3 regions of the Vibrio sp. T11.5 genome follow, and region 3 is predicted to be linked to each of the others. Evidence: predicted binding sites of a transcription regulator. Region 3 holds the regulator's gene; each other region holds the start of a gene.
What was found. Region 3 encodes PurR, which represses purine synthesis genes. Its sites were predicted from a motif close to TNANGNAAACGTTTNCNTNA; they were not measured.
Positions count from the first base shown of each region.

Region 1 (8,270 bases), 200 kb from region 3:
CTCACAAAGCACACCCGGTTGAGTCTCTACTTTGATTCGCTGTGGCTTCTGTGCTTTATGAAACTTCGAGATGTTTGCATAAGCTTGCTCAAGCGCATCTTTCATCTTTTCAGAAAGGCGAGCAGACGCTTCATCAATTTCTTGTGCTGAGACACGAATGGATTCCGGCTTCACACCGTCAAACTTCTCAGTCAGTTCCAATAATGCAGCATCACCCTCTTTACGAACATTTGCGATTACTTCAGAAACCGCAGCCGTGATGTTTGCGCCCTCTGCGATTGCCGGACGCTCTAGAATCGATTCTTGCTGCGTTTCACTCAGCGATTGCCATACGACGGTTCTCATTGCAATTACTCCATCATTTTCTCAATGGGTAGGACAAGAATTGAGCTCGCACCCAGTTCTTTTAGCTGTTCCATGGTTTCCCAGAACAGGTTTTCAGTACTAACCAAATGAACCGCAACTTTTTGCTTGTCAGCAGATAGAGGTAATACCGTTGGGTCTTCTGCGCCAGGAAGCAATGCTTTGATTTGGTCTAGCTTCTCAGCTGGTGCGTGTAGCATGATGTACTTCGACTCTTTTGCTTGCTGTACGCCTTGCATGCGAGTCAACAGTTTTTCGATTAGTGCTACTTTATCTGCATCGAATTCACCGGTGCGTTGAATCAGCGTCGCTTTTGACTTGAAGATAATCTCAGCTTCTTTTAAGCCATTCGCTTCTAGCGTCGCACCTGTAGAAACCAAATCTGCGATGGCGTCGGCAAGACCCGCGCGAGGGGCAACTTCTACAGAACCGGTCAGCATACAGGTAGAAAATGGAACACCTTGTTGATCCATGTAAGCTTTAAGCAATTGTGGGTAGGTAGTAGCAATTCGTTTGCCTGCTAAATCCTGAGGACCGTTGTATTCTTCATCTTTGTCGATAGCGATAGATAAACGGCAACCACCGAAATCGAGACGACGAAGTGGAACAAATTCACATGGCTCGCCAAGCGCCTTACGATCAAGACGAACTTCTTCAAGTTCATTTTCACCAATAAAGCCAAGGTCAACAACACCATCCATAATTAGACCAGGAATGTCGTCATCACGGACTAACAGCAGATCAATAGGCATGTTCAGCGAGTGAACGACCAGACGTTCCCCCATGATGTTGAATTTTACGCCGCACTTTTTAAGCAGTTCTTGGCATTCTTTGCTTAGGCGACCTTTTTTTTGGATTGCGATTCTTAGGCGTTGTGTTTGCATTGCTGTTATCCCTGTGCAAATTAATTTTTAAATCGTTAAAACTAAAAAACCCTCGGAAGAATTGGTCTCCCGAGGGTTCTGAATCTTGTAGTTTGCGATTTCTGCCTCCGGGAGTTTCCTATCTCCCGGGTATGCGTACATCTCCCGAAAGACTAGACTGGGTGATGATGGTGATGAATGTTCATTACAAAATTACGCATACTTATAAGCTCTTCAGTTCGCTTGCTTGGTAACCACACTAACTAAGGCAAATCCATTTTTCAACTAAAAATTGAAGATTTTTTCAATTTGTATAAGACAAATAAAAAGGGAGCAAAAGCTCCCTTCAAAATTCTTTTATCGTTCAGCTCATTAAACGTTTTGACAGCTTGCCATCTTCGCTTTTGAAAGAATCGATAGCAAAACACAAACGCCAACAAAAGCAACCGCCGAAACAGCGAAAGAAATGCCTACTGATGCGGTCATACCCAATGTGATGAAACCAATACAAGAGACAGCCGCGACTGATAATGCATAAGGCAGCTGAGTCGCTACGTGATCAATATGGTTACAACGTGCCCCCGTTGAAGAGAGAATTGTCGTATCTGAAATTGGTGAACAGTGATCTCCAAATACTGAGCCTGCCAACACAGCACTTAGCATAGGCAGCATCAAAGCAAGATCTGTGGCACCTGCCATATCACCAGCAATTGGCAGCATAATACCAAACGTACCCCATGATGTACCGGTAGAGAAAGCCATAAGACCAGATAGCAAGAACAGGATAACAGGTAGCCAATCAGGATTGATATTGCCTTGTGCTAATGTCGATAGGTATTTACCCGTGTTCATATCGCCGATAACAGAACCAATAGTCCAAGCAAAAATAAGGATCAAAATGGCACTAAACATCGATTTGGCACCAATCCAAAGAGTACGCGTTATTTCGCTAAATGCGATGCCCTGCTTAAGCACCGTAAACAGAGCTACAGCCAACCCGACAAGACCACCATAGATCAACGAAGTGCCTACATCTGTGTTCTCAAATGCACCGAGAACATTAAAGGCTTTGTCATCTGCGGCTAATGCCTGTCCGCCTGTATATAGCATTGAAGCAATAGTTGCGACAATCAGGAATACAATCGGTAGAACTAAGTCGGAAACTTTACCGCCTTCACTTTCCTGAATATCCAATTCTTCATTGATATCATGCGCTTCCTGAGAGTCGTCAGCTTGTTCTTTATCAAAGCCGTGTCCCTGAGATGCTGCAATTTCATGGTTGCGCATCTTACCAATATCAAGACCAAACCAAGCCACTGCAAATACCATTAGCAAAGCGAAAACAGCGTAAAAGTTCATTGGGATAAGACGTACATAAGCACCAAGTGCTGAATACTCAGTAATACCATGGGATACCAAAATACCAGCGATAATCGTCATGATGTAAGCCCCCCAACTAGAGGCTGGCATGATCACGCACATAGGTGCTGCTGTTGAGTCTAAGATGTAGGCCAACTTAGCGCGGGATACATAAAAACGGTCTGTAACAGGTCGAGAAATCGCGCCAACGGCTAGGCTGTTAAAATAGTCATCAACAAAAATGAATACGCCTAGAAAAGCGGCCAGTAACTTGGAGCCACGCTTACTTTTCACTCGTGATTGGGCCCACTCAGCAAAAGCGCGAGTCCCCCCTGACAAGGTTAACAACGCTGTCATCATGCCCAGTAAGAGTAAGAAACCAACAATACTCATGTTCCAAGTATTAATACCGCCATCTTCGATAAAGACGCTTGATACCGTTGAACCGACGTAGCTGAGCGTACTCCCCATAGAATAATCATTGAGAAGGATAGCGCCCAGCGTGATACCTACGCCCAGAGACACCAGCACACGACGGGTAATAATTGCTAGACTCAGAGCCACCAGTGGTGGTAACAAAGAGATAGGAGATGATGCAAAATCAATTAAATTCATGATCTTCAAAAACCAGTAATAAATGGTTAGAGATCTACTGCAGACAGATTGGAGGAAAAGTTTCCATACAATCAAGTTGAACCAAGCGAAAGGGAAGCGAAAGCTTCACCCAGCCCTACAGTAGCGCTCCATAGTTTTACAAAATTATAGACTATGGCAGTGTTACCCCTTTCGAGTGTAACCCCAGCAAGCATCTTTGATTTGATTACTCACTTCGGCAAAATAACCTTTCACATTTGTTCATTGGCATCACCCCAACAAGTGCTACTGATCTATCTCGCGCCTCTACCGCGATTGTTGGTGTTTAAAACTGTCATTAACAAAATCTTACAACAATTTAACCAACCTATCGCATTAGGTGGCGCCCATTGTACTCATCTAAAGCCCTATTTCAATACATCATGCCAAAAATTCCAGCCTCTATATTGTCATCTCAACATGCTGAAGGTTTCTTAGCTATTGCATAAAGTTCAACTAATATCATAGCCAAACTGTCACAAGTGGCACTCATTATTCATAATTTAACTTGCGAATACTGATTTATACGTCTAAATCTAGGTATTAAGCTCTAAAAACGAAAACTCTAGAGAAAAACTCGTGAATTGATGAAGATTTGTTACTATCTTGATAATTAGCTGACAAAAGGATAATTCAAATTATTTTGATACTGTAAAACAAAATACCTGTTTACGTATGAAACTTATTCGCTATAAGTATTGTCAAAATCACAAATCTCCCGATATTTTATGCAACAAGAATTGGTTGATTAATTAGAAAGGTCTCATTATTCAAATGACCTAACGATTAATTAATAATTTTTTATAACAATTTAACCAGAAAATATTGTATTGCGAATAATACGGGTTTAATATTTATTTTATCGGCTCCTTAAATAAGTGGGAATTTACATGTCGGAACTAACTAAAACTCTATTAAACATTCGTAGTCTACGCGCATTCGCACGTGACTTAACTCTGGAACAACTAGAGGAAGCTCTAGACAAATTATCAACCGTTGTCGGTGAACGCAAAGAAGCAGCAGAACGCGAAGCTCAAGCGGCACAAGAAGCCAAGTTGGCAGATATTGCAGAACAAATTAAACAACTTGGTCTAGATAAGGACATGGTTATTTCTGCGCTTGCCGGTGAAGCAGCAGGTAAAGCAAAACCTAAGCGTGCACCTCGCCCAGCAAAATACAAATATCTGGACAATACTGGTGCTGAAAAGACTTGGACAGGTCAAGGTCGAACTCCTTCAGTAATCCAAGAACAGCTAGACGCTGGTAAGTCACTAGACGACTTCCTAATCTAATCCGGCTGAATTTATAAAACGCTAGCTGCTAGCGTTTTAACGCTCAATAAAAAGCCTCGCTATAGCGAGGCTTTTATATAATTAATACCCTAACTAACGTTCCCAGTATGCCTCTTCTAGGCTGTCTTCTCGCTCAGGTAAACCTCGAGACAAGCGCGGGGAGTGCTGAACTAACACTTCATAGCTGGCACGATTTGAATATTTGCATACTTGGGAGAAAGAAGAATATGTCAGGTACGCATGAGCATGCTTACTCGAGTTAGGCACATTTTCTTTATGGTATTTATTCGCAGCCATATCGTGTAACAGCGCTGATAATGCAGCGTCACCAGCACCATTGGTATTTTTAATCTTTTCTGGCCCACCCATATAAGGAGATATATGTGAGTATACTTTAATTGGATTATCACAGGCCCATCTTGCAGCTGGACGACTAAACTCATATCGGTTGAATTCAGCAATGCTTCCAGGAAGTAACGGCAGAGAAGTTTGACGCTTAGCGGCTTCTTCCGTGTAACCCGCCATAAACAAACCTACAGGGCCCGCAGTACATAGCACTAGGTCGACCCATTCTAGCGTTTTATCTGACGCCGCTAATGGATCAGATTCGCCCGTTAACGCCTCTGCCTCGTCTTCATTCATAGCCACAACACTCACGTGGTCACGTAAAAAGTTTTGCCAAAATACCGGATCATCCTGAATAACGAATTTGGTTCCAAGTGTGAGCACGACAGGAACATTATACTTCTTCGCATATTCAATCGCTTTCATCGTAGCTTCTGGCATTGGGTCACCTTCTTTACAGCGGACCAAATAAGCCGTAAGCACTAAAGCAGAAGCATTTTCAAAAATCTTCTCTGGAATGCTATTCGGATGCAGCTGATTCATCTGACCTTCGCTAATGGCAAAAGTGCGCTCACCATCATCAGAAATCAGAGCAAAACAGCGACCAATAGCACCATCAACACCCTGTAAATAGTTCAGGTCCATTCGACTGGAAGTGTTACACAAATAGCGGAAACCATAGCTACCAATCTTAATATCTTGACTCATGACACCCAAAAGTGTTGAGCGGTCATCAGCAAGAACAGAATAGTTGTGAAGAGTATTACCAATAGTACCACCCGCATATTCATTGGTAATCAGTCCATTTTCCTTCAGCTCGTTGTACAGCGCTTCCGCGGTCACATCGTCAATAACGAGTGAGTGACCTTTACTCAACTGATATTTCTCAATGAGTTCCGTGCTGACTTTCGCTTCAATATCAACCAAAGTCTGGTCAATACCGATAATATGCGTGCTGGACATTTTCTTGCTCTCTTGAGATTGACTCACTAAAGGGTCGCGCGCATGGACAGGAAAATAGTGCTTGGACTTTCGTTGGCCTGGAAACTTCATAACAAAATATTCTGAGATAAGGGGTCAAAAGATGCCGGATTCTACCGCGCACTATCTAACGCGGCAATAACCGGAATTATAGCAAACGTTTGCGGGGGAAATTAAAATTCTATCTCTTGATAGGTAATAAACAGGAAGCACTTAATGTACAAATAATTTTAAATAGGAAACCACTAAGGTTTGACGAGCCACGCCGCGATTTAACAAGCCAACTGATGACCAGTTGGCATGGGGTTACCGCTTATTCACCTTCCATAAAACTGATATCTGGCAAACGGTCAAGGTGTTCTGAATAACGTTTGAGATTAAACTCACCTTCGTTTTTCATTACATCGAAGATCTCAATAGAGACAGCACATGCCATCATCGCGACAGCCTCGTCTCGCGGCGTTCCCGTCATCATCAAACGCATCAAAGTTTCTTTTACTTTTAGCGGCTCACCATCTTCCAGCTGATTCTCAACAATTTCAATCAGCTCTGCTTCCGCCATGAATTGACTATCATCACTCACGTTTTGTACCTTAGTTCACTTGAATTTTGCCAACTATGCCACATATAGCCTGTCTGTAGTGAAAATTCGCAGATTAAGATCGTGAACGAGTAAAATTGCGGCAAAATTGAAGTGTGAGTTCGATCTCGGAACTGTCACCTCGAAACGCTTTCTGTTAAAATCTGCCTCCAGTTAAATTTTGTGGTGTTTAGTAATGTCTGAGAACTGTACTGACAACAGTAAAAAGAAAGTTATCGTCGGCATGTCCGGTGGTGTGGATTCATCCGTTTCCGCGTATCTCCTAAAGCAGCAGGGCTATCAGGTTGAAGGCCTGTTCATGAAGAATTGGGAAGAAGACGATAACGAAGAATACTGTACAGCTGCAGAAGACTTAGCTGATGCTCAAGCTGTTTGCGATAAATTGGGTATACACCTCCACACCATCAACTTTGCCGCCGAATACTGGGACAATGTATTTGAATATTTTTTGGCGGAATACAAAGCTGGTCGCACACCGAATCCTGACATCCTTTGTAACAAAGAAATCAAGTTCAAAGCTTTCCTTGAATTTGCAGATGAAGTTCTCGATGCAGATTACATTGCGATGGGTCATTATGTTCGACGTACTTTCCCTGAGAATAGTGACAAGCCGCAAATGTTGCGTGGCCTAGACGGCAACAAAGATCAAAGCTATTTCTTGTATACATTGAGCAGTGAACAGATCGCTCGCAGCTTATTCCCTGTTGGAGAGCTGGAAAAACCTGAAGTGCGCCGAATCGCCGAAGAGCAAGATCTAATTACCGCGAAGAAAAAAGATTCGACGGGCATATGCTTCATTGGTGAACGTAAGTTTACTGACTTCCTATCTCGTTACTTGCCAGCACAACCGGGCAAGATTGAGACACCTGAAGGCAAAGTGATCGGTGAGCATCAAGGTTTGATGTATCACACATTAGGGCAACGTAAAGGTTTACATATAGGCGGTCAGAAAGGCGGCGGTGGTAATGAAGAGCCATGGTACGTCGCAGAGAAGGATCTTAAACGTAACGTACTCATTGCAGTGCAAGGTGCTGAGCATCCACTGTTAAAATCTCAAGGATTGATTGCTTCTCAGCTGCACTGGGTCGATCGCGAAATTATCAAATCTCCACTTCAATGCAGTGTGAAGACACGGTATCGCCAAACGGATATCCCTTGTACCATTATCCCAATTGATGATGAAAATATTAAAGTCATTTTCGACGACCCACAGGTAGCCGTAACCCCAGGTCAATCAGCAGTATTTTATAAGGATGATGTTTGCCTTGGTGGCGGCATCATTGAAAAACGTATTTAATTCAATGTCTTTTCAGGAGTAATACGACGTGACTAACGCTCTTTACGACCGTACCATCGCATTTGCAGGAATATGCCAAGCTGTCGCTCTGGTTCAACAGGTCGCGAAAAACGGTCACTGTGACTCTGATGCATTTGAAACTTCGCTCAAAGCGATCTTAAACACAAACCCAAATAACACCGTCAGTGTTTATGGTCGAGAGTCGGATTTAAAACTTGGCCTAGAATGTTTGGTGAAGGGCATCGATAGCACACCTTCTGGCAGTGAAGTGACTCGCTATATCATCAGCTTGATGGCGCTTGAACGTAAACTGAGTGGACGCAACGATGCGATGTCTCAATTAGCCGACCGAATTAAAATGATAGAGCGACAACTTGATCATTTTGAACTCTTAGATGACCAAATGATAAGCAACCTTGCCAGCGTCTATTTGGATGTCATCAGCCCGATTGGTCCGAGAATTCAGGTTACTGGAACCCCTTCTGTACTGCAACAGACAGGTAACCAACATAAAGTTCGAGCCTTGTTACTATCCG
Region 1 is NZ_JAPPTP010000001.1:425,728-433,997, forward strand. It holds gene hisD (histidinol dehydrogenase) at 1-345, opposite strand, end outside; gene hisG (ATP phosphoribosyltransferase) at 351-1,247, opposite strand; His leader region at 1,288-1,424, opposite strand; gene OH455_RS02010 (Na+/H+ antiporter NhaC family protein) at 1,599-3,200, opposite strand; lysine riboswitch at 3,314-3,496, opposite strand; gene OH455_RS02015 (H-NS family histone-like protein) at 4,109-4,510, shown strand; gene OH455_RS02020 (inosine/guanosine kinase) at 4,604-5,908, opposite strand; gene OH455_RS02025 (hypothetical protein) at 6,150-6,398, opposite strand; gene mnmA (tRNA 2-thiouridine(34) synthase MnmA) at 6,613-7,734, shown strand; gene hflD (high frequency lysogenization protein HflD) at 7,763-8,270, shown strand, end outside.
Region 1: a site for PurR is predicted at 5,986-6,005, ahead of OH455_RS02020 (inosine/guanosine kinase). Genes of this name have one in related genera too.

Region 2 (8,270 bases), 440 kb from region 3:
GGATGGACTTCACTAGGTAGCTGAATTACCAGGGTGTTTCTTTCTATTAGCGGGATACCTATTAGGGGTTTGCTGACTTGATCATTGAGTGGCCCGTCAAGCTCACGCAAGAAACGCAGCTTGAACTCAAAATGTGGATGCATCTGACGATGAGAAAGCGGCTTATGCTCTTCATTCAAAACGAACAGATAAAAAGGCTGCGCATTTGCCCAGTCAGCTAAGTCGTCCATGTCCCCTTCTTCGATCAATACATTAGCCTCTTCAGCTAACGTTAACATCTGCGCTTTCAGTGCTGGCGGCACTTTTAGTACCGCTTTCATTAGTGCTTGCTCCGCTACAGCTTGAAGAAGCAATATTGAAATGATAACAGCGGACATGTAGCTGAATAACTGAAAGACCAGCGCATCCTTACGCGTTGCTATAGCTTCTGGGCATCGAACAGGAAACACCGCTAACCTCTGACAGAGTCGACAAAGCTGTAACCTTTGCCACGCACTGTTTTGATGTGTTGTTTCGATAAGCCCGCTTCAACCAACTTGCGCCGAACATTGCTGATATGCATATCCAGATTGCGGTCAAAGGGACTAAGTTCTTTTTTCAGCACTTCAATCTGAAGCTCTGCTTTGGAAACCACCACGCCATCATTACGCATAAGGTAGTTGAGTAAATCGGATTCTGTGCCTGTCAGTGGCACGCCGGACAGGTGTTCAGCAAAGCCTACACTGCTCTGACAGCCTGATTGGCGCTGCTTTTCCAATCCAACTCGGCGGAAAATCGCTTTAATACGAGTCAACAACTCTGGCACTTTAAAAGGTTTCGCAATGTACTGGTCTGCACCAGCCTGGTAACCGTCAAGCATAGATGCTTCATCATTCAGTGCCGTTAACATCAATATCGGCGTAGCAAATCGTTGGCAGATACGCTTCGCGACCTGCATGCCGTTGAGTTTAGGTAACATCACGTCAAGAAGGACAAGATCAACGGGCTTTTTCTCAATGTATTGCAGCGCACTCTCGCCACAATGAACGCTCTCAACTTGATAACCTTCTGCTGAGAGTACGTCCACTAGTAGTGCACACAGTTCAATATCATCATCAACGACTAGAATTCGGGACATCTTGTTAAATTGCAAATGAAAAGATTTCGCATTCTAATCTGCATTATTATCAGTGACAATACTGTTCTGTATCCACTCCCATTGTTGTGCTATTTCTTGTTCAAATAGACTGTCATTCAGCGTTTATCCTTCACTCCAAATGCCCACAAGGCGCCAAGTATACCTCGTAACTTCACTTTAGTTGCTCTCCAATGGGTGGCTGGAGTACGCGGCGCTACTCTGAGTAAGTGGTCATAAGCACTTTGGTCAAACTCGACCTCACCTCCATGAGCCAGTAACAAAGTTTTAGGCGCCATTTCGTATATGCGTTGGAGGGATTGCCGGTACTGATTAGGATAAAAAATAGGAAAAGGGGCGATCAGTCTTTTCTTCACTTCCACCATTAAGTCGGCAACATAAAGGATATCTTGCTGCTCATGATGAAGAGATAAATCTCGATCAGTATGACCTGGGGTCTCTAACACTTTCCAATCTTCAAAGCAGGGAATGGCTTGTCCATCCGTGAGCTTAATATCAGGGTGTAGATTTCGTGAATACCATAATTTTCGCTTAGGACGCTTCATTCTCCCTGCGACCCAGCGAGCCAAGGCCAGATCCGTCAAGTGCATTAAGATACCATCCCAACCACCGTACCATTGCTTGTCTTTCTCAGCTGATACAATTTTGCAGCCCGTAAGCTCTCTCAGCTTATGAGCAGCTCCAGCGTGATCTGGGTGCATGTGGGTCACCACCACCACCTTGAGGGAGTGAAAAGGCTTACCGAGTGTTTCAGTGATGTAGCGCTCTAAATAGGGAACATCTGCCCTACTCGCCCCGTCCAGTAGCATAAGCTTATCCGGATACTCGGCTAAGTACATTTTCTGAATATAACCATCAATGGTATGAAGCTTCATTCGAACTGCCAATTTAACAATGTATTTACATTTTCCAATTTAGCAATACGCCAATAAATGAACAGCGCAAACACTTCACGATGTGACATCGGACCAGTAGCCGAGATATAAGAATTAGCGTTTAAGTCTCAAGAGACGCCCATCTGTGCGGTAGAAAATCAGAGCGAGCAAAATCAAACTACACCCTAGCAGTTTGTTGGCCGAGAGCTGTTCGCCATACCAAAGAATACTGAGTATCACAGTCCATATCGGTTCTAGTAGCATGATAAGGGCAGCATTTCCTGGATTGCTGTGTTTCTGGCCAAGCGTCTGCATCACGTATCGCAAGCTGGTTGCAAGAACAGCACTGGCAGCAAACCATCCCCAAATGCTGGCATCCACACTAATCGGCACGGTCTCAAACACAGCAGAAGCCGTTAAACCAATCACGCCAGTAACAAACAGTTGAATACAAGTCAGTGTCAGTACCGGTAAGTTTTGTGCTAGGCGGCTATTCACATTGAAATGCAAAGCAAGTAAACAGGCATTGGCTAAGAACCAGAGTTGCCCAGCTGAACTGTTCCACTCTCCCTGCAAAGAAAGAAACGCAAGGCCAGATACCGCAATTGGCATTGCAATCCAGAAAGCACGCTTTGGCCGCTCCTTGTACAGGGCCCAAGCAACAATAGGAACAATAATCATAGATAAGCTGACAATAAACGCCCCTTCACCAAGGGTCTCACTGACTGCGATAGCGTGTACCCAAGCAAGAAGCGCAAGCGCCAGAATACAACCGCCACCCATTCCTTGAGCAAGCTGTTTTAGGCTGAGTTGTTTAAGTGATTTGAAACAGAAAGGAAGCAAACATATTGAAGCAACCACAAAGCGTAAACCGACAAAGCCAAATGGTGGTAAACCTTGAATCGTTTGTTTGGAAAAAATCCACCCTAAACCGGCCAATGCGGTAGTGGCAACGAGGATCCAAGCTGCTTTGCTTTCTGAGTTCAATACAAATTCTCTTTAATTATTATTCTGTTAATTGTCGAATGTCCGATAGTCGCAGATTTGTTCAAGAATTACCAAGAAAAGTCTGATCCTATTTTCGTACCCAATGTTACATAAGCCGAGAATATGGTGGCCCTTGATGAGAAGAATCTCCACACACCAAAATCATATGTGACTCAACATGTGTATTTCTTTACTTGCAACGTTACTAGACGTTATTCAGGTGCTTAGAAAACCACTGTATAACACTGTATGAGAAAAAGTGTTTTAGATCACATTTTCTCATGCTTTTATCTAATCACATCACTAGGTTCGAGACTAAAATTTGACCTTAAAAACAGACACTTAAAAAACGTACTCAGACACCCCACAAAATAAACGTACAAAAAGACAACAAATATTGCTTGATCAACTGACACAATAAAACTACTGTATAGACATACAGCATGTATGTAAGGACAGTAATTATGTTTCAGGTACACACTCCAAATCGCTCAGTTTCTAAATTCAATGTATTGGCTCAACCAACTCGACCAATGAACATTGCAGACTCGACGCTCAGCCGTTTAGCAGGGTTGTCTAACCAGAAGCAATGGATATTGTTCACCGCGGAATGTCCTCGTCCAGATTACGAGCAGTTCTCTTCATACAATGTCAGCTGTAAAAAGATCATTCAGATGAAATCTTCGCAAACACAGACCGAGTTTGAAATCGTAGTGAAAGCAATTAAATCCGGTAATGCCAGCGCTGTTGTCGCATCAGATAATATTGAACTCGTCGAACAATCATTACTTCGTGATCTCGCGTGCCAATACCATTGCGAAGTCTTTTTTGTTGAAAACCAATTCAATCAACTCCACTAGTTTCATTTGCACTGTTTTACGCCTCTCGGGTTGAGAGGCTTTTTTTTGCTCATTTCTATCCCCTCAGCATCACTCAAGAGCAAACGTTTGCTTTTTCTCTGGAAGGTTAATTTAGTTCTGGTATGATTCTCTGCAAATCGATTGCCTCTCACGGGCAACCTTCCATTTTTGACAAAGATAGGAATGTCTAAATGAGTCTCGCTGATCAAGTTCTTGCTGTTAATGATGATCTTCCCATTCGCACCAACAAACCCGTTCATAGTGGCAAAGTACGCTCTGTATATTGGCTAACAGAGGAAGACAGCCAACGCCTGATTAAGGAAAAAGGCTATGATGTTGCGGAAGATGCACCGCTTGCCATTATGGTCATCAGTGACCGCATCTCTGCATTCGACTGTATCTGGCACGGACAAGGTGGATTAAAGGGCGTTCCCGGTAAAGGTGCTGCACTCAACGCAATTTCCAATCATTGGTTTAAACTCTTCAAACAGAATGGCTTGGCGGACAGTCACATATTGGATATTCCTCATCCTTTGGTGTGGATCGTGCAGAAAGCGAAACCAATAATGATTGAAGCGATTTGCCGTCAGTACATTACAGGTTCCATGTGGCGCTCATATGAGAAAGGCGAACGAGAGTTCTGCGGTATCGAGTTACCGGAGGGACTAGAAAAAGATAAAGCACTTCCAGAACTGCTAATGACACCTTCAACAAAAGGCATTTTAAAAGGTATTCCGGGCGTACCTGAGGCGGATGACGTCAACATTACTCGCCAAAACATTGTTGATAATTTCGCAGCATTCAACTTCTCCAAAGCAGAAGATATCAGTCAATATGAAAAGCTACTGCGCGAAGGTTTTGTTGTCATTAGCAACGCATTGGCAGAAATCGAGCAAATCTTCGTCGATACTAAATTCGAATTTGGCTACGTAAAAGATGCTGCGGGCAACGAAAAACTAATCTATATGGATGAAGTCGGTACACCTGACTCATCGCGAATATGGGACGAACTCGAATACGATGCGGGCAACATCGTAGAAAACTCGAAAGAAGGCTTCCGCCAGTTCTTACTTAACCACTTCCCTGACCCTGATATTCTGCTTAACAAAGAGCGCATGCCTGAACGTGAAGCTTTAGCTCGCAATAATGAGCTTCCGCTCGAATCATTGATGGACATATCACAAACATATACAAGTATCGCAGAGAAGATCACCGGACGACCAATCAAACTGAGTGCCAATCCGAAACAAGAAATTATCAATGTGCTAAGCCAAGAATACGGTTTGGTTGACTAGAAAATAACGCCCAAGTCATCACTTGGGCGTCTTTCTCTAACTTACTATCCCTTAAAACCTTCTACGGTTTTCTGTTCAATGTAAACCTGAGCCAAACGCCCTACAAAGCAACGGCCCGGATTATCCCCTAGGATCCATTCTTCTGGCGTAAACAATTCAAACAACCCAAAGCTTGCCAATGCTGGAATGGCTAACTTTAAATCTTGCTCGACTTCGCCACGCTCCCCTTGGTTGTATCTGACTATATTGTGCAGCATCGCCCCAACGGTTCCAGTTGGAATCTTAGTGCCATCTTTCAATGTTACTATCGGCAGTACCTGACCTTCAGCAACTATTTTGTGGTTAACCGCCGAAAGCTGCTGTGCTAGAGATGTATTGTTATCCATTTCTCAATCCTCTGTTGATTACTGTTACCTAAGGTTTCCAAGTCATCACGCTTGAAACCTCAAACACAGGGATAGAATAACGACTAACGAATAGGCATAATTTCTTCAAATAGACATCATATTTACTTATTACGCCATATGAATTGCATTGAGTTATTGAAAATTCACCACCCAGCGGCATCTGAAACCGAATGGCACCAGCACGAATATGCGCAGCTTTACTGGGTGAGCAAGGGTATATTTACAATTGAAACAAGTGATCAGCAATGGACGATAACTCCCGCATGCCTTGGCTGGATTCCTCCCCATTTACAACACAGATCTGATGTTGTATCTGACATTGAAGCGGTCATGATCTACATACCTTTAACTTGGCTCAATGCCTTTCCGCAACAAGCGAAAGTCATTAAATCCAACACCCTTATTCAAGCTCTCATTGAGCGAATGATACTTTTCGATTTCTCAGCAATGACAGAGCCTCAACAGCGACAATTTCAAGTTCTGCTGGATGAGGTTCACCTTGCTCCAGCAAGTAATCTCTATTTACCTCTACCCAAGGAAGCAAAAATGCGCAAAATCGCCGATACCCTATTAGAAACACCAGATGACGCTCGCTCGCAAACAGAATTGGCGCATGATTTTGGCACCAGCACACGAACTTTGAGTCGACTGTTCAAGAAAGAAACCGGGATAGCTTTTGGATTCTGGCGGCAACAAGCCAGACTCATCAGCTCATTGCCTATGTTGGAGAAAGGCTTAAGCATCACTTGCGTCGCACTGTCCTGCGGCTATAGTAATACCAGCACTTTTATCACTGTTTTTAAAGCGCGGTTTGGCGTCACTCCAAGTGTGTATTTCGGTTCACAGTAGTGGCGTTTCAGTATCTGCCACAACTCGTAATAGAGGCCAGTTCTCCAACCAGCGCTTACTTTTCACCCTTTGATGAAACAATACTTCTGAGCGCTTAGGATTGTGCGTCACTTTCAAGGCAAACAAACTATCAAAACCAAATGATGAAACGCACTGGTACTTACCGCCGGCAAGCAGTCTAATTGCCACCGCGGTTTCTTTTTCCGGCCAGAAGCTCATCGCATCAATCAAATCCGTATACGCTCGATCACCATTGCGCTCATGCATCATGGCTTGGTTTCTAACCTGCCAGTTCGCTTGCGGCATCAACTCTTGAAGCTTCCATTCGTAATCCTTGTATCGTTCTGGATCGGATTCATCCAAATCAAAATAGATGACATCAAGATCATTGAGTGGTGTTGGGCTTTCTTTGTGGTGTAGCTCATCCCACACTAGGTTTCTGACAAATCCTGCAGCTAAGAAAGCATGGGGGATCTCAGATTCAGCAACACACGCTAAAGCGCGCATCCGAAAACTGTCTTTTTCAAGCCATTGGATTATCTTGTCGCTGTAGTTTTCCATTTTATCCTTCGGAATTTTTCATTGTGCCTAATCCTAACATGACGTGATTAAACGGTTCCTAGATAAATCGACCACTTACGACTGATAGAATGTTTGATCAGGCTCGTATCTAATTTGAGCCATCAAAGGTATAACAGGCCCATCTTTCTTTTGTGGCCTTTTCAATGGATTACGTTGCCCTTTCCCGAATCAGCTTAAAGCACCTGACGGTATTACATGTACTGTTAAGTACACACAGTGTCAGTGGCAGCGCTCACGTTTTATGTGTTACCCCATCAAGTGTCAGTAAAACACTCAGCCAGCTTAGAGAACAACTTAAGGATGAACTCTTCTATCGGGAAGGAACGTCACTGGTACCCACACCTTTTGCGTTATCTGTAGCCAAAGACGTACACAAGATCCTTGCTTGCATGAACGGAATACTCCACCAAGGGGAGTTTGAACCTAAGAATTTTTCCGGAACGGTATCACTTTCGATGCGCGAGAGCACCTTCGAGCTTTTTTCTGGGAGAATCACCAAGATTGGTCGTCAACTAACATCAGCCAACATCCAGATTTTCGCTAAGGAACAACTCAGCTTTGATGCTCTGCTACGTGGACAAGTTGATTTTATGATTTTGCCTCACGATATCAGTCAACCGCCGACACGCAGTCGTGACCTAGTCTGGGAGCAGATTCAGGAGGATGAAATGGTCTGCTTGATGAGGCCAACGCACCCTCTGGCTAACCAATCGATTAACACTGAGCAGTACCTTGCTTACCAGCACATCGGTATTTTAGATAAGGACCTGTCCGCCCCCTACTTTGAGCAGAAACTCACACAACAGTATACATCGAGAAACATCGCCATCTCCGTCGCTGATTTTGGCTCGGCGGCGGTTATCTGTCACCAAACTGATTTGTTACTGACTTGCTCAAAAATGTGGGCAGAGAGATCGCTGCAGGCAGAATCTTTGCTCCAAAAGCCTCTGCCGTTTTCCTATGGAAAAGTGGCTTACAGCTTGGTCTGGAACCAAGCGAGTTTGAATGACCCAGCTCTGAAATGGTTGCACTCCCAGCTGATTAAACCAGTTTAAACATAAACACTGGGTAGCTGAATATACTGGTGAATCAGTGGACGTAGAGCATCACGAAACTGCAACATTTGCGATTCTGTACATTTCGGCCACTCTAGCGCTTCCCCCATTACTCCATGATGCTGAAATGCATTAAGCCGCACAATAACGTTATCAGGCAGCGTCTTAATAAGACGTGCGACTTCTGTGACTTCTTTGTCCAGATCACTTCTGTTCGGGATATGC
Region 2 is NZ_JAPPTP010000001.1:187,623-195,892, forward strand. It holds gene OH455_RS00865 (histidine kinase sensor domain-containing protein) at 1-449, opposite strand, end outside; gene OH455_RS00870 (response regulator transcription factor) at 452-1,117, opposite strand; gene OH455_RS00875 (MBL fold metallo-hydrolase) at 1,234-2,010, opposite strand; gene OH455_RS00880 (DMT family transporter) at 2,125-2,997, opposite strand; gene OH455_RS00885 (hypothetical protein) at 3,462-3,857, shown strand; gene OH455_RS00890 (phosphoribosylaminoimidazolesuccinocarboxamide synthase) at 4,049-5,152, shown strand; gene OH455_RS00895 (DUF7709 family protein) at 5,197-5,538, opposite strand; gene OH455_RS00900 (helix-turn-helix domain-containing protein) at 5,695-6,408, shown strand; gene OH455_RS00905 (nucleotidyltransferase family protein) at 6,400-6,969, opposite strand; gene OH455_RS00910 (LysR family transcriptional regulator) at 7,134-8,045, shown strand; gene OH455_RS00915 (YjjW family glycine radical enzyme activase) at 8,042-8,270, opposite strand, start outside.
Region 2: a site for PurR is predicted at 3,933-3,952, ahead of OH455_RS00890 (phosphoribosylaminoimidazolesuccinocarboxamide synthase). Genes of this name have one in related genera too.

Region 3 (8,270 bases):
GCGAAGTTCACGTGTGAGCATTAACCCATCTTCACCGGGAAGGTTGATATCCAGCATCACCAAATCAACTTCATCACTTTGTAGCGTGTCGCGCATTTGCTCGCCGCTTTCAGCTTCACTGACTTGGTAACCCTCGTTTTGAAAGTAGCCAACCAACTTGCTGCGAGTCACTGTGTCGTCTTCAACTACTAATACGTGATAGCTCATTTACACCACTTACTTACATTTGGAATTGTCTTCGTTTGTATTCTATTCATAATCAGTAACAATTCTAGTGTTTGTCGTCCTATCAAGGGGAAACCTGAGTGTTTATTGATTCAAAACAAAACTAGTCTCAGGCATTAATAACTTTGCACTTTTGCACTCAATCTGAAACAACACCCATTATCGCTATTCATTTTTATTGGTTAAACTGGAAAGCAGAATTTTCAGGAGTCTGAACTCATGCAAGAACTTAAAGCATTCAACGAAAAACGCGCTGAAATATACTGGTGGTTGTCCAGCTTATTTGCTAAAGAGCTAACAGAAGAGGATCTTCAGCAGTATCAATCTGTAGAGATCCGTTCTTTTCTAACAGGGCTGGGGGAAAACTCTCACCTGAAACCAGCCATAGATAAACTAGTCATTGCGCTCAATCGTCTTATCGATCGTGAAGATGCTCAGCTTGAACTGGCCGCAGACTTTTGCGATTTGTTTCTCAAATCAAACAAGGACTCAGCACTGCCTTACGCTTCGATATATATCGGCAACTCTGGCCTTCTCAATGACCAACCAGCCGCAGACATGGCGGAGTTGATGGCTAAACATGGCATTGAGGTAGACAAAGGGCTGAATGAGCCCGCAGACCACCTAGCGATTGAGCTCGATTTTTTGGGCAACCTGATTATCCAAGCTAACGAGCTAGATCAAGAACGCCACATGGAAGATTCATTTGCCGAACAGGAAGGATTTATTCAACAACATCTCCTGAGTTGGGTGCCACAATTTAGTAAGCATTGCGAAACATTGGACAAATTTGGCTTTTACTCTGCGGCTGCTTTGCTACTGGTTACGTTTCTTGAACTCGACTGCGCCTACTTAAGAGGTGAGTAACCTTGTTATGAATGTGTGATACAAAACTTATTACACCTTCTTTTTGTTTGCTCTTCTTTTGTTTGCGGTCTAGAATCGTGACCGCAAACGATAAAAATGAATGAACTAGAGACAAACCGCTGAATTAAGCGGTTTTTGTGTTTCTGATACTTTCTGCCAATTTATTCTACAATCTGAATATACCTCCTGGCAGTCATCGACAGGACAGAACCTTATGGCCACTATTAAAGATGTGGCACGCCTAGCTGGTGTGTCAACTACAACAGTTTCTCACGTAATTAATAAGACACGCTTTGTTGCCGAGGCGACACAAGAAAAGGTAATGGAAGCGGTCACGGAATTGAATTACGCACCAAGCGCCGTCGCACGCAGCCTGAAGTGTAATACTACTCGTACTATCGGCATGCTTGTTACTCAATCGACCAACCTATTCTTCTCTGAAGTCATTGATGGTGTAGAAAGCTATTGTTATCGTCAAGGCTACACGTTGATCTTATGTAACACTGGTGGCATCTACGAGAAACAACGCGACTATATCCGTATGCTCGCGGAAAAACGTGTCGATGGCATTCTAGTTATGTGTTCTGACCTAACAGAAGAACTCAGTGAGATGCTAGACCGTCAGAAAGACATTCCTAAAGTAATCATGGATTGGGGGCCTGAAAGCTCTCAAGCCGACAAGATCATTGATAACTCAGAAGAGGGGGGTTATCTTGCGACCAAATACCTAATAGACAACGGGCATAAAGATATTGCTTGTCTAAGCGGTCACTTCGAAAAAGCGGCCTGTCAGGAACGTATCTTAGGCTTCCGTCGTGCAATGACCGAAGCCAATCTTTCCGTCAACGAAGATTGGATTCTAGAAGGTAACTTCGAGTGCGATACAGCGGTGTTGGCAGCCGATAAAATCGTCGCCATGGACAAAAAACCATCAGCAGTGTTCTGTTTCAACGACACCATGGCACTAGGTTTAATGAGCAGACTGCAGCAAAAAGGTGTTCGTATTCCAGAAGATGTTTCTGTGATTGGCTATGACAACATCGAACTCGCCGAGTATTTCTCACCACCACTCACAACGGTCCACCAACCTAAACGACGCGTTGGTAAAAATGCGTTTGAAATTCTTCTCGAACGCATCAAAGACAAAGAGCATGAAAAGCGTGTATTTGAAATGCACCCAGAAATTGTAGTACGCGATACTGTGTGCAAATTCAACAAATAGCAGTGTGAAACGCCCGATTAATAACTCAATCTATTAGTCGGGCCTATCATTCAGGCGCAATTTAATTGAACCAAGATCACATTTGATCAATAGAGATGTGATACTTGCCTCAAATTTTATTTATCCTTAAGATGTTCGACTAATGCCACGAACAGGGCAAACCACTCGAAAGAGTGGGACGCAAAGCTTCCGGCCTGACTCAGGAAACTGAAAGGTAGCGGGGTTGCCGATGGGCAAAGATGCAAACGATTCGTATCGTTTAAAACACAACACTACAATTCTCACTTTTGAGCGAACATTGTAAATGTATGAGTTTTAATCTGGTATGACACCTTATTGACACTTTATCTGCATTATTTTGCTAATCTCTCGGACCTGAATTTGGTGGCGTATAATAATATACACCGAGATAACACAGCATGGATAAACCAATACTTAAAGACTCGATGCGACTTTTTGACCCACTTGGTCGTATAAAATCGCGTTCGATGTTCGGCGGATTCGGAATCTTCGCAGACGACACAATGTTCGCATTGGTAGTTAACGATATGCTCCATATCCGCGCCGACGACAAACTGGCTAGTCAATTTAAATCTGAAGGCTTAGAGCCCTATGTTTACAAAAAACGAGGCTTCCCGGTCGTAACCAAATATTTCGCTTTAACCAACGATGTCGCCTCCTGCCCCACCCGCGCGATAGAGCTAGCGCAGAGCGCACTCGAAGTCGCTAAAAAAGAAAAGACATCTCAAGCGAAAACTCGACCTAACCGCCTTAAAGACCTCCCTAACCTCCGTCTTGCAACTGAACGTATGCTAAAGAAAGCGGGCATCGATAGCGTTGAAAATTTAGAGGAAACAGGTTCAGTTAAGGCATTTAAGGCGATTCAAGCCACTCATACCGCAGACGTGTCCTTAGAATTGCTCTGGGCGTTGGAAGGCGCAATCAATGGTAAGCATTGGTCCGTCATTCCACCTGAACGTCGACAGGAGCTGGTCAACATACTCAACAGCTAATCAAGAATCGATGAAAAGCCAACCAGACGGTTGGCTTTTTTATTGGCTGTGAAATTTAATCTTTGCCAAACAGTTCTTATTTGTTAACAATTTAAATGAGCGCAATGTGTCTGCTGCTCGAAATAGAGGAAGTCGTTATGAATAAGAAACTTGTGTTGGGTATCCTGTTGGTCGGCCTGATCATTTTTCTCGGAGTCAATTTCGGTCAATACCTAACGTTAGAAAATGCCAAATCACAACAAGTTGCATTATCTGCATACATCAACAGTAATTTTACCTTAGCTGCGGCTATCTACTTCCTGGCTTACATCGCTATCACTGCGTTTTCCATTCCAGGGGCAGCAGTAGTCACACTACTTGGCGCCGCTCTATTTGGGTTTTGGACAAGTTTGTTACTCGTTTCATTTGCCAGCACCATAGGAGCAACATTAGCCTTCTTGAGTAGCCGCTTCCTGCTACGTGATTGGGTACAAAGTAAGTTTGGCGACAAACTGAATGCCATCAACCAAGGTGTCGATCGAGATGGGGCTTTTTACCTGTTCTCGTTGCGCCTCATACCTGTGTTTCCATTTTTTCTCATCAACTTACTCATGGGTCTGACACCTATTTCAACGGCTCGATTTTATCTCGTTAGTCAGCTAGGCATGCTACCTGGTACAGCGGTATACCTGAATGCAGGTACACAATTGGCACAGATAGATAGCTTATCAGGTATTGTCTCTCCATCAGTATTGGCCTCATTCGCTCTTCTAGGACTCTTCCCTGTGATTACCAAATGGGTGATGGGAAAAATTAAAGGGTCACCACAGACACGAGATGGGAGCCCGTCTTGAAAATATTCACCGCTAACAACCCTCCTGAAGCTCACATCATTTGTGAGCTTCTTAAGTCCAACCGAATACATTGCGAAGTGAGAGGAGAAGGTATCTTCAGCCTGCAAGGAGAGATCCCATTCGGAGAACATTCGCAGCCTTATGTATGGTTAATAGACCTTCAAATGAAAAAGCGCGCAATCGCAATCATTGAACAGTTTCATCAACAAACCTGCGCGGGCAATGAATGGTGCTGTGGAGAGTGTGGGGAAGCTAACGAAGCTCAATTTGGTGTATGTTGGCAGTGCGGAGCTGCAAGCCCTACTTAAGTAGCCTGACTCTTGATAAACTCGATCGAGTACTGGTTAAATGCTTCAGGGCGCTCGACATTACATACGTGACCGCAATCTGGGATCTCCAACAATGTACTCGTTTTATGCGCAGCAACCATTTCTTTAACTGGTCGAATGAACATATAATCTCTTTCCCCCATTAAGTAGAGCGTTGGGATAGGCAACTCACGTTCTTTAAAATAGCGCATGAGAGGATTCACGTCTGCTGTAAGAATAAACCAGCGCTTGAACTCTTTTTGGCAAAGCTTCTTAGCCTCACGAATAAATAGATGGCGAGATTCTTTCTGAGTGCGTTGTGGCATGACGATATAAGCAAATAGGCTGTACAGCCACATGTAAGGCACAATATGCTTACACATATTCCCTAACCTCACCAAAACTTGAGAGCGTGTATTAAGGCGTGTTACTGCACCTCCCAGAACCATTGACTTAACTCTTCCCGTCGACATTTCTGCTAAATTTCGCACGATGATGGTCCCTAAAGACATGCCCACAAAATGAGCCGACGTTATCTTTAGATGATCGAGTACTTTGAGAATATCGGCCGTGACAGCTTTAAATGTATAGCGATTGGAAATCAGTTCTTTCAAAAAAGGGCTAGATTTTCCGTGTCCTCGCAAATCAACAAGTAGCAGATTGAAATGCTGCCGGTAGGCTTTGATCTGTTTGAACCAGATCGATGAACTCCCCCCAGCACCATGCACAAAAACAACCCACTCATGACTGGTTGGGTGCAAATATGTTTTATGGAAAAGAAGCGTTTCACTCATAGAGTATTCAGTCAACGGGTTCGAAATTCATGTGTCGGCAGAGTACCACAAACTCAATTTATTTTACGTCAGTTTATGTCAATTGAGCTCAGAATTACCAGAAATCACGCTTAGAATTGAACAAAAAGAGCGTCTAATAGACGCCCTTTTTCATAATATAGAGATTATTTGAGGGCACTAAGATACAAGCTTAAATACTCATCAGCCGACTTATCCCAACAAAAATCCTGCTGCATAGCATGCAACTGAACGCGTTTTAATTCATTCGGTTGCTGGGCAAAGAGTAGTAAAGAACGTTGTAGAGTGAGCAATAATTCTTTGGGTTCTGGTAAGCGGAACACAAAGCCAGTCGCGGTATCAGGATCAGCATCATAATCATTAACACTGTCTTTCAAGCCGCCTACTCCACGTACGATAGGCAACGTGCCATAAGCCATGCTGTATATCTGATTTAAACCACAAGGTTCAAATTCCGATGGCATAAGGAAGAAGTCAGACCCAGCTTCCACCAGATGAGCCAATTCGTTATCGTAGGCCTCTATAAACTTGAACTTATCACTGTGTAAGGCTTCGATATCTTTAAGCTTAGATGCCAGAACTGGGTCACCTGTACCGACAATGACTAGCTGAACCTCATAACGCAAAAACTGGTCGAGTATTGGCAGTAAGTAATGGACGCCTTTCTGGTTCGTCAGGCGGCATACCATGCCATACACTGCACCGTCATTTTTCGCTAAACCAACGCGCTCCTGAAGAGCTCGCTTACATGCCTTCTTTCCTCTCACCATACTCTGACGATTGGGTTTGTAGTTAACTGGTAGATACTGGTCGGTTTCGGGGTTCCAAGCTGAGTAGTCACAACCATTCAATATACCCACTAAGTCACTCTCTCGATGTTTGAACTCAGCAGCCATACCATGGCTACCTAGTTCTGTTTTGAGCTCTTGCGCATAGGTGGGGCTGACCGCATTGATCTTATCTGCATTCATCACGCCCGCTTTCAGCATAGTAACATGTGTTGAACTCACTGCGGCATCTGGTGCGTAACGAGTATGCATTTCAGGCAAAATCTGAAGCTCCTCATAACTGAACACACCTTTAAATACTGCATTATGAACTGATAAAATACTTTTTGTTTGTTCAAAAAAAGCTGTGCAACCATATCGGTGTTTAAGCAGATAAGGAACCAATCCCGTATGCCAGTCATTTGCGTGTATAATATTGGGTTGAAAACTAAGCTTAGGCAGCATATCTAGACACGCTGCACTGAAAAAGGCAAAGCGTTCGCCATTATCGCTATACGCTTGATTATTTTCCGCGTACATCTCCGGGCGTTCAAAGTATCGCGGGCAGTCAATGGCGTATACGGTAAGCTCAGCAAGGTTCAATGCTTTGACGCTGTATTCTGTATGTGGCCAGTGATCCAGATTCGTCTCAAGCACGGTAGGTGCCAAGTCGATATGAGGGATTTTTTGATAAGCTGGTAGGGTTACTCGTACATCTTGTTTAAGTCTAAGAAGAGCCTCAGGCAGTGCCTTGGCAACATCAGCCAAGCCACCACTTTTAATCAGTCCTTCAACTTCCGATGCTACAAACAGAATAGATAAATTCTCAGTAGCCAACTCGCGCTCCTTTTGGTATGACGACAATTCCATCGTTAGACACGTGGAAGTGCTTTTTATCTTCCATTAGGTTTACACCAATTTGTGTTCCCGGTGCAATATCCGCGTCTTTATCAATGATGACACGACGCAATATACAGCCTTCGCCTACTTTCACGTCGCCTAAAAGGATACTTTCGCTAATATCGCACGTAGATGCAATGTTACTGCGGAACCCAAGTATAGATTTTTCAATTCGAGAGCCACGAATATAACTTCCATTGCACACTAAACTGTCGATGATCTGCACACGGCCATTATCTGAGTCAGAAAAGGTCGCTGGTGGAAGGGCTGGGTAGAAGGTATGCAAAGGCCACTTGCGATTGTATAGAGAGAATGGCGCATCTTTCTCAAGGAGATCCATATGCGCTTGCCAATATGCGTCAATCGTACCGACATCACGCCAGTACACTTCTTCTTTTTCGCCAGTAATACGGTTGGTGCTGAAATCATAAACAAACACATCACCGCGTGGAAACATCTTAGGAATAATGTCTTTGCCAAAATCATGGGACGAATCCGGATTGTCTGCATCTTCAATCAATTCTGCAAACAGTGGCTGAGCTTCGAATACGTAGTTACCCATGGACACTAAAGCGTACTGAGGATCACCAGGAATCGGCTTGGGCTGTGCTGGCTTTTCCTCAAAACCAATCATTCGCCCCTCTTCGTCAACCTCTATCACTCCAAATTCAGACGCTTCAGATAAACGCATACGCAGCGCAGAAACTGTCAGTGAGGCTTGTTTTTCTTTATGGAAATCTAGCATCTGCTTGATATCCATCTTGTAAATATGGTCCGAGCCAAAAATGCAAACTTGCTCAGGTTCAGCCAGTTCCATGAAACGTAGGTTTTGATAAATCGCATCAGCCGTACCTTCATACCAACGTTTCCCTGTACGCATTTGAGCAGGAATTGGGTCTATAAATCGATCGGTGATACCGCTGATATTCCAACCTTTCTTAAGGTGGTGAAACAAGGATTGAGATTTGAACTGAGTGAGTACATAGATGCGCATTAAATCTGCATTTACGAAGTTGTTTAAAGCGAAATCAATCAGGCGATAACTACCGCCAAAAGGAACCGAAGGCTTGCTGCGAGACTCTGTCAACGGACGCAGGCGAGAGCCTTCTCCCCCAGCTAAAATCATTCCTAAAACACCAGCCATTATTTATTCTCCATAATAATTTTTTAATTCTAGATAAGTTGTTATTTCGGGGACTTATCTTTGTCTTCCTAGCTACTAGCCTGATCTCAAAAAACACACGATATGGGATATTTAACTAGCCATTCATACATAAATTAACTTTATAATTCATCTGTTATTTATTCTTTAAGTGTGCACAA
Region 3 is NZ_JAPPTP010000001.1:629,504-637,773, forward strand. It holds gene torR (two-component system response regulator TorR) at 1-207, opposite strand, end outside; gene torD (molecular chaperone TorD) at 445-1,092, shown strand; gene purR (HTH-type transcriptional repressor PurR) at 1,307-2,314, shown strand; cyclic di-GMP riboswitch class I at 2,460-2,545, shown strand; gene OH455_RS02950 (TfoX/Sxy family DNA transformation protein) at 2,734-3,327, shown strand; gene OH455_RS02955 (TVP38/TMEM64 family protein) at 3,465-4,160, shown strand; gene OH455_RS02960 (putative signal transducing protein) at 4,157-4,468, shown strand; gene OH455_RS02965 (alpha/beta fold hydrolase) at 4,465-5,262, opposite strand; gene glgA (glycogen synthase GlgA) at 5,427-6,884, opposite strand; gene glgC (glucose-1-phosphate adenylyltransferase) at 6,874-8,091, opposite strand.